Thiohalobacter thiocyanaticus: one gene and its partner. The protein of the gene in region 2 interacts with the protein of the main gene of each other region in a pairwise test. Links are inferred from orthologs where the notes say so. Each region holds a gene or a part of one and is shown on either strand. Other genes may lie near its edges.

Region 1 (3,712 bases), 2.5 Mb from region 2 along the record:
CCTGCTGGAAACGGCCACCAACGGCCTGAACGCCATGCCGCCCAAAGGCACCTGCGCCGACTGCTCGGCCGATGAACTGCGCGGCGCGATCGCCTACATGCTCAACGAAAGCGGCATCGAGGCCGAGGCCGGTACTGCCGCAGCCGCAGCCTCTGCCGAGCCCGCAGCCCCGGCGAAGGCTGCAGCAGCCGAAAGCGGCGGCGTCGACGAGGCGCGCGCCAAGGAGATCTATCAGAGCAAGTGCTTCGCCTGCCACGGCACCGGCGCGGCCGGCGCCCCGGTGCTGGGCAAGGCCGACGCCTGGGCCCCGCGCATCGACAAGGGCATGGACACCCTGGTCAAGCATGCCGTCGAGGGCTTCAATGCGATGCCGCCCATGGGCACCTGCATGGACTGCTCCGAGGCCGAGATCCGCGCCGTGGTCGAGCACATGGTGGCCGAAAGCCAGTAAGCCTGAGCATCGGGCATGAAAAAAACCCCGCCCGGGTGACCGCGGCGGGGTTTTTTCATGCCCGGGTTCAGCCCGGCCGGCGCAGCAGATCCACCCGGATGGGCATGAGGAAGCGCGCACCCTCGGGGCCCTGATGCTGCTCGAACGTCCTGCGGACCCTGTCATGGAGTTCGGGGGCGAGTTCATGCCGGGTATGGGTGACATTCAGCACCCGCTGCTCGAAGTCGGCGAAATCGGCAAACGCCATCCGGGTCTGGAAGAAGTGCTGGCCGGCCAGTTCCAGCAGACCGGCCTCCACCGCCTGCCGCACCGCGGCAAAGGCCGCCTCGCGCACCTCGCGCTCATCATGGAACAGGCGCAGCACCTCGTTGAAATCGCCCGCGTAGACCGGCTCGGAGATGTAGGCCATACCCCCCGGACGCAGCACCCGGGCAATCTCGCCCATGGCCGTGTCCATGAGCTCAACCGGCACGTGGTGCAGGGATTTGAACATCATCACGATGTCGGCACTGGCATCTTCTGCCGGGATGGCCTCGGCCCCGGCATGGACGAAGGTCACACCCGGCAGGTCGTCAATGGCGAGATTCTTCTCGTGCTGCACCGTATCGACTTCGCAGGCCAGGATGGACCCTGGGCGTCCGGTTCCCGCAATGGCGCGGGTGTGCTGCGCGGCACCGCAGCCAAGTTCGATGATCCCGGCGCCATCCAGCGGCAGCAGTTCGGTGTAGACATCGAATTCATCCACCACCAGCCCCGGTTCGGGATTATGTATATGCATGGTTACTGACATGGCGCTCCCTTCTCGGACTGCGGAACAGCTGCTCAGGACAGCATCGATTTCAGATTGGCCAGATGCGCCTTGCCGCGCTCCTGGCGCGCCTCGGGATCGACCTCGGTCCGGCGGTCCACCCAGACGATATCGTCGGCCGGCAGTTCCTCCAGGAAACGGCTCGGCTCGGTGCTGAGCCATTCACCGGCGCGCTTGCGCTTGCGGGCGAAGGTGCAGGTCAGCGTTTTCTGCGCCCGGGTGATGCCGACGTAGGCAAGCCGGCGCTCCTCCTCCAGGCTGTCCTCTTCCAGGCTGGTGCGATGCGGCAGGATCTCCTCTTCCATGCCGACCAGGTAGACATGCGGGAACTCCAGGCCCTTGGCTGCGTGCAGCGTCATCAGGTGCACCATGTCGCCGCCGGCATCGTCCTGGTTGCGGTCCAGGATGTCCATCAGGCTCATGCGGCCGACGATGTCGCCGAGGGTGACATCGCCGTCGAGCTGCCGCTGCGCATGCTGCATCCAGCTCACCAGTTCCTCGACGTTGGCCCAGCGCCGGTCGGCCTCGTCCGTATCCTTCGCCTGCGCCTGCAGCCAGCCGGCGTAATCGATGTCGCTCAGCAGCTGACGGAACACCTCGATGGGATCACCGCCCTTCGCCATCTCGGCAATACTCACCACCCAGTTGGCGAACTCCTGCAGCTTCTTCACCGCCCGGCTGTTCAGGTGCTGCGCCAGTCCCAGTTCGTAGCAGGCGCACAACAGGCTGACACCGCGGTCGCTGGCGTACTCGCCGAGCTTTTCCAGCGTGGTGGTGCCGATCTCTCGCCGCGGGGTGTTGACCACGCGCAGGAAGGCGCGGTCATCGTCCTCGTTGACCAGCAACCGCAGGTAGGCGACCAGATCCTTGATCTCGCTGTACTCGAAGAAGGACATGCCGCCGCTCAGATGATAGGGGATGCGGTGCTCGCGCAGCGCCTTCTCGAACGGGCGCGACTGGTGGTTGCCGCGGTAGAGGATGGCGAAATCGCCGTCGCGCGCGCCATGGGTGAACTTGGCGTGCAGGATCTCGGACACCACGCGTTCGGCCTCGTGGTCGGGGTCGCGGCAGCCGATGATGCGCAGCGGCTCGCCGTAGCCCAGCGCGCTCCAGAGCTTCTTCTCGAACAGGTGCGGATTGTTGCCGATGAGCGTGTTGGCGCACTTGAGGATGCAGCCGCTGGAACGGTAGTTCTGCTCCAGCTTGATCACCTTCAGGCGGGGATAATCCTCCTGCAGCCGAGCCAGGTTCTCGGGTCGGGCACCGCGCCAGGTATAGATGGACTGATCGTCGTCGCCCACGGCGGTGAAATATCCCAACCGCCCGACCAGCTGCCGGACCAGTTCGTACTGGGCGCCGTTGGTGTCCTGGTATTCGTCCACCAGGAGATGGCGGATCCTACCCTGCCAGTGCTCGCGCGCCTCCAGGTCGGACTGGAACAGACGCACCGGCTGCAGGATCAGGTCATCGAAATCGAAGGCGTTGTAGGCCTTCAGGCTGCGCTGATACTGGGCATAGAGCTGGGCGCAGGCCATGGCGCGGTCATCCGCGGCCTGTTCCACCGCCTGCTGCGGATAGATCAGGTCGTTCTTCCAATCTGAGATCTGCCAGCGCGCGGCGTCCGGATCCAGCGCCAGGCGTGACTTGCCGATCAGTTCTCGAATCAGGTGGGCGCTGTCGGCCGCATCCAGGATGCTGAAACTGGCCTTGAAGCCCAGGCGCCTGTGCTCGCGCTTGAGGATGTTCAGGCCCAGCGTATGAAAGGTCGAGATGGACAGGCCGCGGCCCTGGCCGCGGCTCAGGATCCGGCCGACGCGCTCGCGCATCTCCCGGGCGGCCTTGTTGGTGAAGGTCACGGCGGTGATGTAACGCGGCGACAGGGCATGATCCTCGATCAGGTGGGCGATCTTGCAGGTGATGACACGGGTCTTGCCGCTGCCGGCGCCGGCCAGGACCAGCAGGGGGCCGTCGACATGCCGCATGGCGGCACGCTGCTGGGGATTGAGATCTGCCACGGATGGGATGCGCTGCACGGTAGTGAATGAACCGGCATTCTACCCGCTTTCGCCGGGACCATAAATCGTGATTGCAGGTACCGGATTGCGATGGGTTTTGTGATCCGTGTGGCAATTCCGCCCGGCTCGCGGGCACTGTCTCCCGGAGTTGTGAAGGAGGCCGCACAAGGCCGGTCCTGCCGTGCCGATGGGGTGAGCATCCCGTAATCGTATTGAGGCCGCCCCATGCTGGAATCCGTTACCGATCGAATACAGTCCCTGCGCGATTCCTGGCAGCAGCTGCCCGGGCGCTGGCATGCCGAGCACCCCCTGCGCTACCGCGCTGCCGCCGCCGGGCTGGCGCTGTCCGGCTATGCCTGGCTGGTCGCCTTCCCGCTGCTGGTTCTGATCGCCGGGCTGCGCCTGGCCGCCAACGGGCTGCTGCCCGAGACCCCCTGG
Region 2 (4,480 bases):
TCGATGGCATCCAGAAAGGTATGTACGTTATCACGCACCCGCTGCGGTGGATTGATGGCCAGCACCCGCTCGAACTCGGCGCTGGCGAGGTTGAGGTTGCCCGCGAGATAATGGGCCCGGGCCAGCTCCACCCGGGCCCGGTGATTGCCCGGCTCCAGTGCCACCACCCGCTCGAAGGCGAACACGGCGTGTTCGGGATACCCGGACCGCACCGCTGCCAGGCCGTAGAGCATGTCGAACGCCGGCTCGCCCGCCCGCTCGGGGGCAAGCATCCGGGCCTGTTCCCAGGCGGCCGTGGTGTCGCCGTCGCGCAGCAGGCGGGCGATATCCTCCGATCCGGCCGCTGCGGCCGGCAGACACAACAGCAGGCAATTCACCAGCAGACACAGGCCGCGACAGCGGCGGAAAGCGATTTCCAAGAGTCCGACTCCGGCTGATTCTCAATAATGACGCGCAGTCACGGATTTGACGTTTCGGCGTCTGCCGGAAGAAATGCAAGGGATGTGCCGGGGTCAGTGGTCAGCAGGTAGGATGGGTGAAGCGCAGCGCAACCCATCGCTGTACCCCGGCCGGATGATGGGTTACGGCGCTGCGCGCCTTCACCCATCCTACTCACTCATACACCAGCGGCACCCGCGCGGTCACGGCGCAGACCAGTTCATAGGGGATGGTCCCGGCCGCGCGGGCGATATGCTCGACCGGCAGCCCCTCGCCCCACAGGCTCACCCGGCTGCCCACCCGGGCCTCGGGCAGGCCGCGCAGATCGAGGGTGATCATGTCCATGGAGACGCGCCCGACGAGCTGCGCCGGCCGACCGTCGACCAGCACCGGGGTACCGGCCGGGGCATGGCGCGGATAGCCGTCGCCGTAACCGATGGCGGCCACCCCCACCGGCATGGCCTCGGGGCAGACCCAGGCCCCGCCGTAGCCGACGGCATCGCCGGCGGCGCAGTCGCGGATAGCGATGAGTTCGGTCTCCAGGGTCATGGCGGGGCGCAGACCGTGATCAACGGCCAGACTGTCAACGAAGGGCGAGATGCCGTAGAGCATAAGGCCGGGCCGGACCCAGCCGGCATGCGTCTGCGGCCAGCCCAGCAGGGCGGCGGAATTGGCCAGGCTGTGTTCACCCTCCAGTCCCCCGGCCAGCGCGTCGAAGCGTTCGAGTTGCCGGCGGGTGGCGGGATCGGCACGGTCATCCGCGCAGGCGAAATGGGTCATCAGGCCGGCCAGCTCCACCCCCTCCAGTGCCTGCAACCGCTGCAGCACGGACGGCAGTTCGCCGGGCGCGAAGCCCAGCCGGTGCATGCCGGTATCGAGCTTGACCCAGACCCGCAGCGGCGCCGCGGGCGCGGCCGCAGCCAGTGCCTCGAGCTGATGCGCGGCATGCAGCACCAGACTCAGGCGATGCCGGATGACCTCATCCAGTTCGGCGCCATGAAAGAAGCCCTCTAACAGGACAATGGGCTTTTTAATGCCGGCCTGGCGCAGGAAAAGCGCCTCTTCCACCCCGGCCACGCCGAAGGCATCGGCGGCCTCCAGGGCTTGAGCCACCGGCACCAGGCCATGACCGTAGGCATTGGCCTTGACCACGGCCAGGATACGGCTGTGCGGGGCGGTGCGGCGGGCAAGTTCCAGATTGGACCGCAGCGCGTCGAGCGCGACGCGCGCACGGACGGGACGGGTCATGCAAAGTCCTCGACGCCGTAGTCGTCCATGGTGAAATTCTCGAACCGGGTGTACTGGCCGAGGAAGGTCAGCCGGCGGGTGCCGATGGGGCCGTTACGCTGCTTGCCGACGATGATCTCGGCGGTGCCCTTGTCCGGGCTGTCCTCGTTGTAGACCTCGTCGCGGTAGATGAACACGATCATGTCCGCGTCCTGCTCGATGGCGCCCGACTCGCGCAGGTCCGACATCACCGGGCGCTTGTTGGGACGCTGCTCCAGGCTGCGGTTGAGCTGCGACAGAGTCACCACCGGCACGTGCAGTTCCTTGGCCAGGGCCTTGAGCGAGCGCGAGATCTCCGAGATCTCGGCGGCGCGGTTGTCGGATCGGCTGGAGGACTGCATCAACTGCAGGTAGTCGATCACGATCAGGCCCAGGTCGTGCTCGCGCTTCAGGCGCCGGGCACGGGCCCGCAGGTCATTGGGGCTGAGCGCCGGGGTATCGTCGATGAACAGGGGCGCGTCGGCCAGGATGCTCACCGCCGAGGTCAGCCGCGGCCAGTCCTCGTCCTCGAGCTTGCCGGTGCGCACCTTGTGCTGGTCGATGCGCCCGAGCGAGGACATCATGCGCATGGCCAGCTGTTCGCCCGGCATCTCCATGCTGAACACCGCGACCGGCGTCTTGTTCTTGATCGCGGCGTGCTCGACGATGTTCATGGCGAAGGTGGTCTTGCCCATGGAGGGGCGGCCGGCCACGATGACCAGGTCCGAGGGCTGCAGCCCGGCGGTCATCTCGTCGAAGTCGTTGAAGCCGGTGGGCACGCCGGTGATGGGATTGTCGAGCTGGAACAGGTAGTCGATGCGATCGACCGTCTTCGTGAGCAGATCCTTGATGGCAGTGAAACCGGAGCGGCCGCGCTTGCCCTGCTCGGCGATGGTAAACACCTTCTGCTCGGCGTGATCGAGCAGTTCCTGGGCGTTGCGCCCTTCCGGAAAGTAGGCGCTGTTGGCCACATCGGTGCCGACCTGCACCAGCTGGCGCAGGATAGAGTGCTCGCGCACGATGTCGGCATAGGCGGTGATATTGGCCGCGTTGGGGGTGTTGCGGGCCAGTTCGCCCAGGTAGCCCATGCCGCCGGCCTCCTCGAGCAGGTCGGCGTTTTCCAGCCACTCGCCCAGGGTGACCACGTCCAGCGGCTTGCCGTGCTCGGCCAGTTCGGCGATGGCGCGGAAGATCAGGCGATGGTCGCGGCGGTAGAAATCATCCTCGGCCACCCGGTCGGCGATCCGGTCCCAGGCCTCGTTGTCCAGCATCAGACCGCCCAGCACCGACTGCTCGGCGGGTATGGAGTGCGGCGGGACCTTCAGCGCTTCGGTCTGTGATGCCAGGGCATCGGCCGTGGAAAGGGTATCTGGCATGAGTGTGATTATACCTGCGGGCGGCGTGTCCGGGATTGCCTGCCAGCATACAAAGCCCCCCGGCCACGGACAAGCGGCCGCGGCCGGGGGTTGGCATGAGGTGCAACAGCCCTGATGGATATCAGGGGGTTGGCCTTACTCGGCGACGATCACCAGCTTGATGGTGGCTTCCACGTCGGCGTGCAGGCGCAGCTGGACCTCGTATTCGCCGAGTTGACGGAAGGCGCCCTCAGGCAGCAGCACTTCCTGACGCTCGACCTCGTGACCGGCCGCCTGCAGGCCCTCGGCGATGTCGGAGGTGCCGACCGAGCCGAACATCTTGCCCTCGTCGCCGGCCTTGGCGGTCAGGGTCAGCTCATAGCCCTCCAGTTTCTCCGCCCGGGTCTGGGCGGCAGCCAGGGCCTCGGCGGCCTGGCGCTCCAGCTCGGCCCGGCGCTGCTCGAACTTCTCGATGTTCTCGGGGGTGGCCGGGGTGGCCTTGCCCTGCGGGATCAGATAATTGCGGCCATAGCCGGGCTTGACCCTGACCTGGTCGCCCAGGGCGCCCAGATTGGCCACCTTTTCCAGAAGAATCACTTCCATGACACACCTCACGCTGTGATCGTTGCCGCCGCCCTCATGCCGGGGGGGCGGCGACGCGTTGACGAAAATCGAACCAGTTGTCCGCCAGCCCGGTCAGGGCCAGCACCAGGCCGCTGTAAGGCTGGACAAACAGCAACAGTACATAGATGGCCACCAGCCAGCCGCGGGCCAGCCCCCGCCGGTTGACGATGCCGTGGGCCACGGCAATGCCCTGCAACAGGCAGCCTGCGGCCAGAATCCAGACCAGCTGGGCGGCCAGCCCGCCCAGAGCGCCTTCGGTGGCGATGCCGATCAGCAGCAGCGCCACGCTCAGCAGCGCGGTCGCGGTGCCCAGCCGGAATTCCCGGAACTCCCGGCCGAAGCCGCCCGGATTGTACAACTGCGACTGCCAGGCCCGCGCCAGGGCCAAACTCAGGGTGATGCCGACAATCAGGGCGGTGGCCACCAGGGCCGGCATCCAGCCCGCCACCTGGACCAGCATGGCCTCCAGGTCCTGGCCGCCGCCGGCCTGCATCCGTTCCACCACCGGCCGCAGCTGCGCCTCCCACCACTGGCCGGGATCCCCCAGCCACAGGTACTGCAGCAGCACGAAGGCCGCGCCCAGGCCCAGGATCGCCTGCACGGTGCGCTGCCAGGACACCGTCACCCGCAGCACCAGTGCGACCAGCCACAGCGGCAGCCACTGGATCAGGCCGGTCAGGACCAGTACGGTCGGCGTATCCCCCAGGGCCAGGCCCAGCAGGCTCATGCCGACCAGGCCGCCGGCGAGCACGATGCCGCCCTCCCCGGCCCCGCGGCGCAGGGTCACCAGACCCAGC

What was found. The genes of interacting proteins can lie anywhere in the genome.
Region 1: the proteins of dnaB (region 2) and rep interact in binary tests that used the Escherichia coli proteins (3 or more experiments, as listed by UniProt). The link is inferred for Thiohalobacter thiocyanaticus from one-to-one orthologs.

The regions. Positions count from the first base shown.
Region 1 is NZ_AP018052.1:165,308-169,019, forward strand. Bases 775-3,712 are described here. They hold rep (DNA helicase Rep), read right to left. Parts: upstream 3,275-3,712; coding sequence 1,274-3,274; downstream 775-1,273. Other genes in these bases: CFK21_RS00775 (class I SAM-dependent methyltransferase), read right to left, coding at 775-1,229; CFK21_RS00785 (hypothetical protein), read left to right, coding at 3,500-3,712. Also shown: CFK21_RS00770 (c-type cytochrome), read left to right, coding at 1-451; more of CFK21_RS00775, read right to left, coding at 519-774. UniProt on the Escherichia coli protein: Rep helicase is a single-stranded (ss)DNA-dependent ATPase involved in DNA replication; it can initiate unwinding at a nick in the DNA. It binds to ssDNA and acts in a progressive fashion along the DNA in the 3' to 5' direction.
Region 2 is NZ_AP018052.1:2,633,264-2,637,743, forward strand. What follows is about bases 882-3,813. They hold dnaB (replicative DNA helicase), read right to left. Parts: upstream 3,081-3,813; coding sequence 1,683-3,080; downstream 882-1,682. Other genes in these bases: alr (alanine racemase), read right to left, coding at 882-1,686; rplI (50S ribosomal protein L9), read right to left, coding at 3,216-3,662; CFK21_RS12140 (DUF2232 domain-containing protein), read right to left, coding at 3,697-3,813. Also shown: CFK21_RS12120 (tetratricopeptide repeat protein), read right to left, coding at 1-419; more of alr, read right to left, coding at 613-881; more of CFK21_RS12140, read right to left, coding at 3,814-4,480. UniProt on the Escherichia coli protein: The main replicative DNA helicase, it participates in initiation and elongation during chromosome replication. Travels ahead of the DNA replisome, separating dsDNA into templates for DNA synthesis.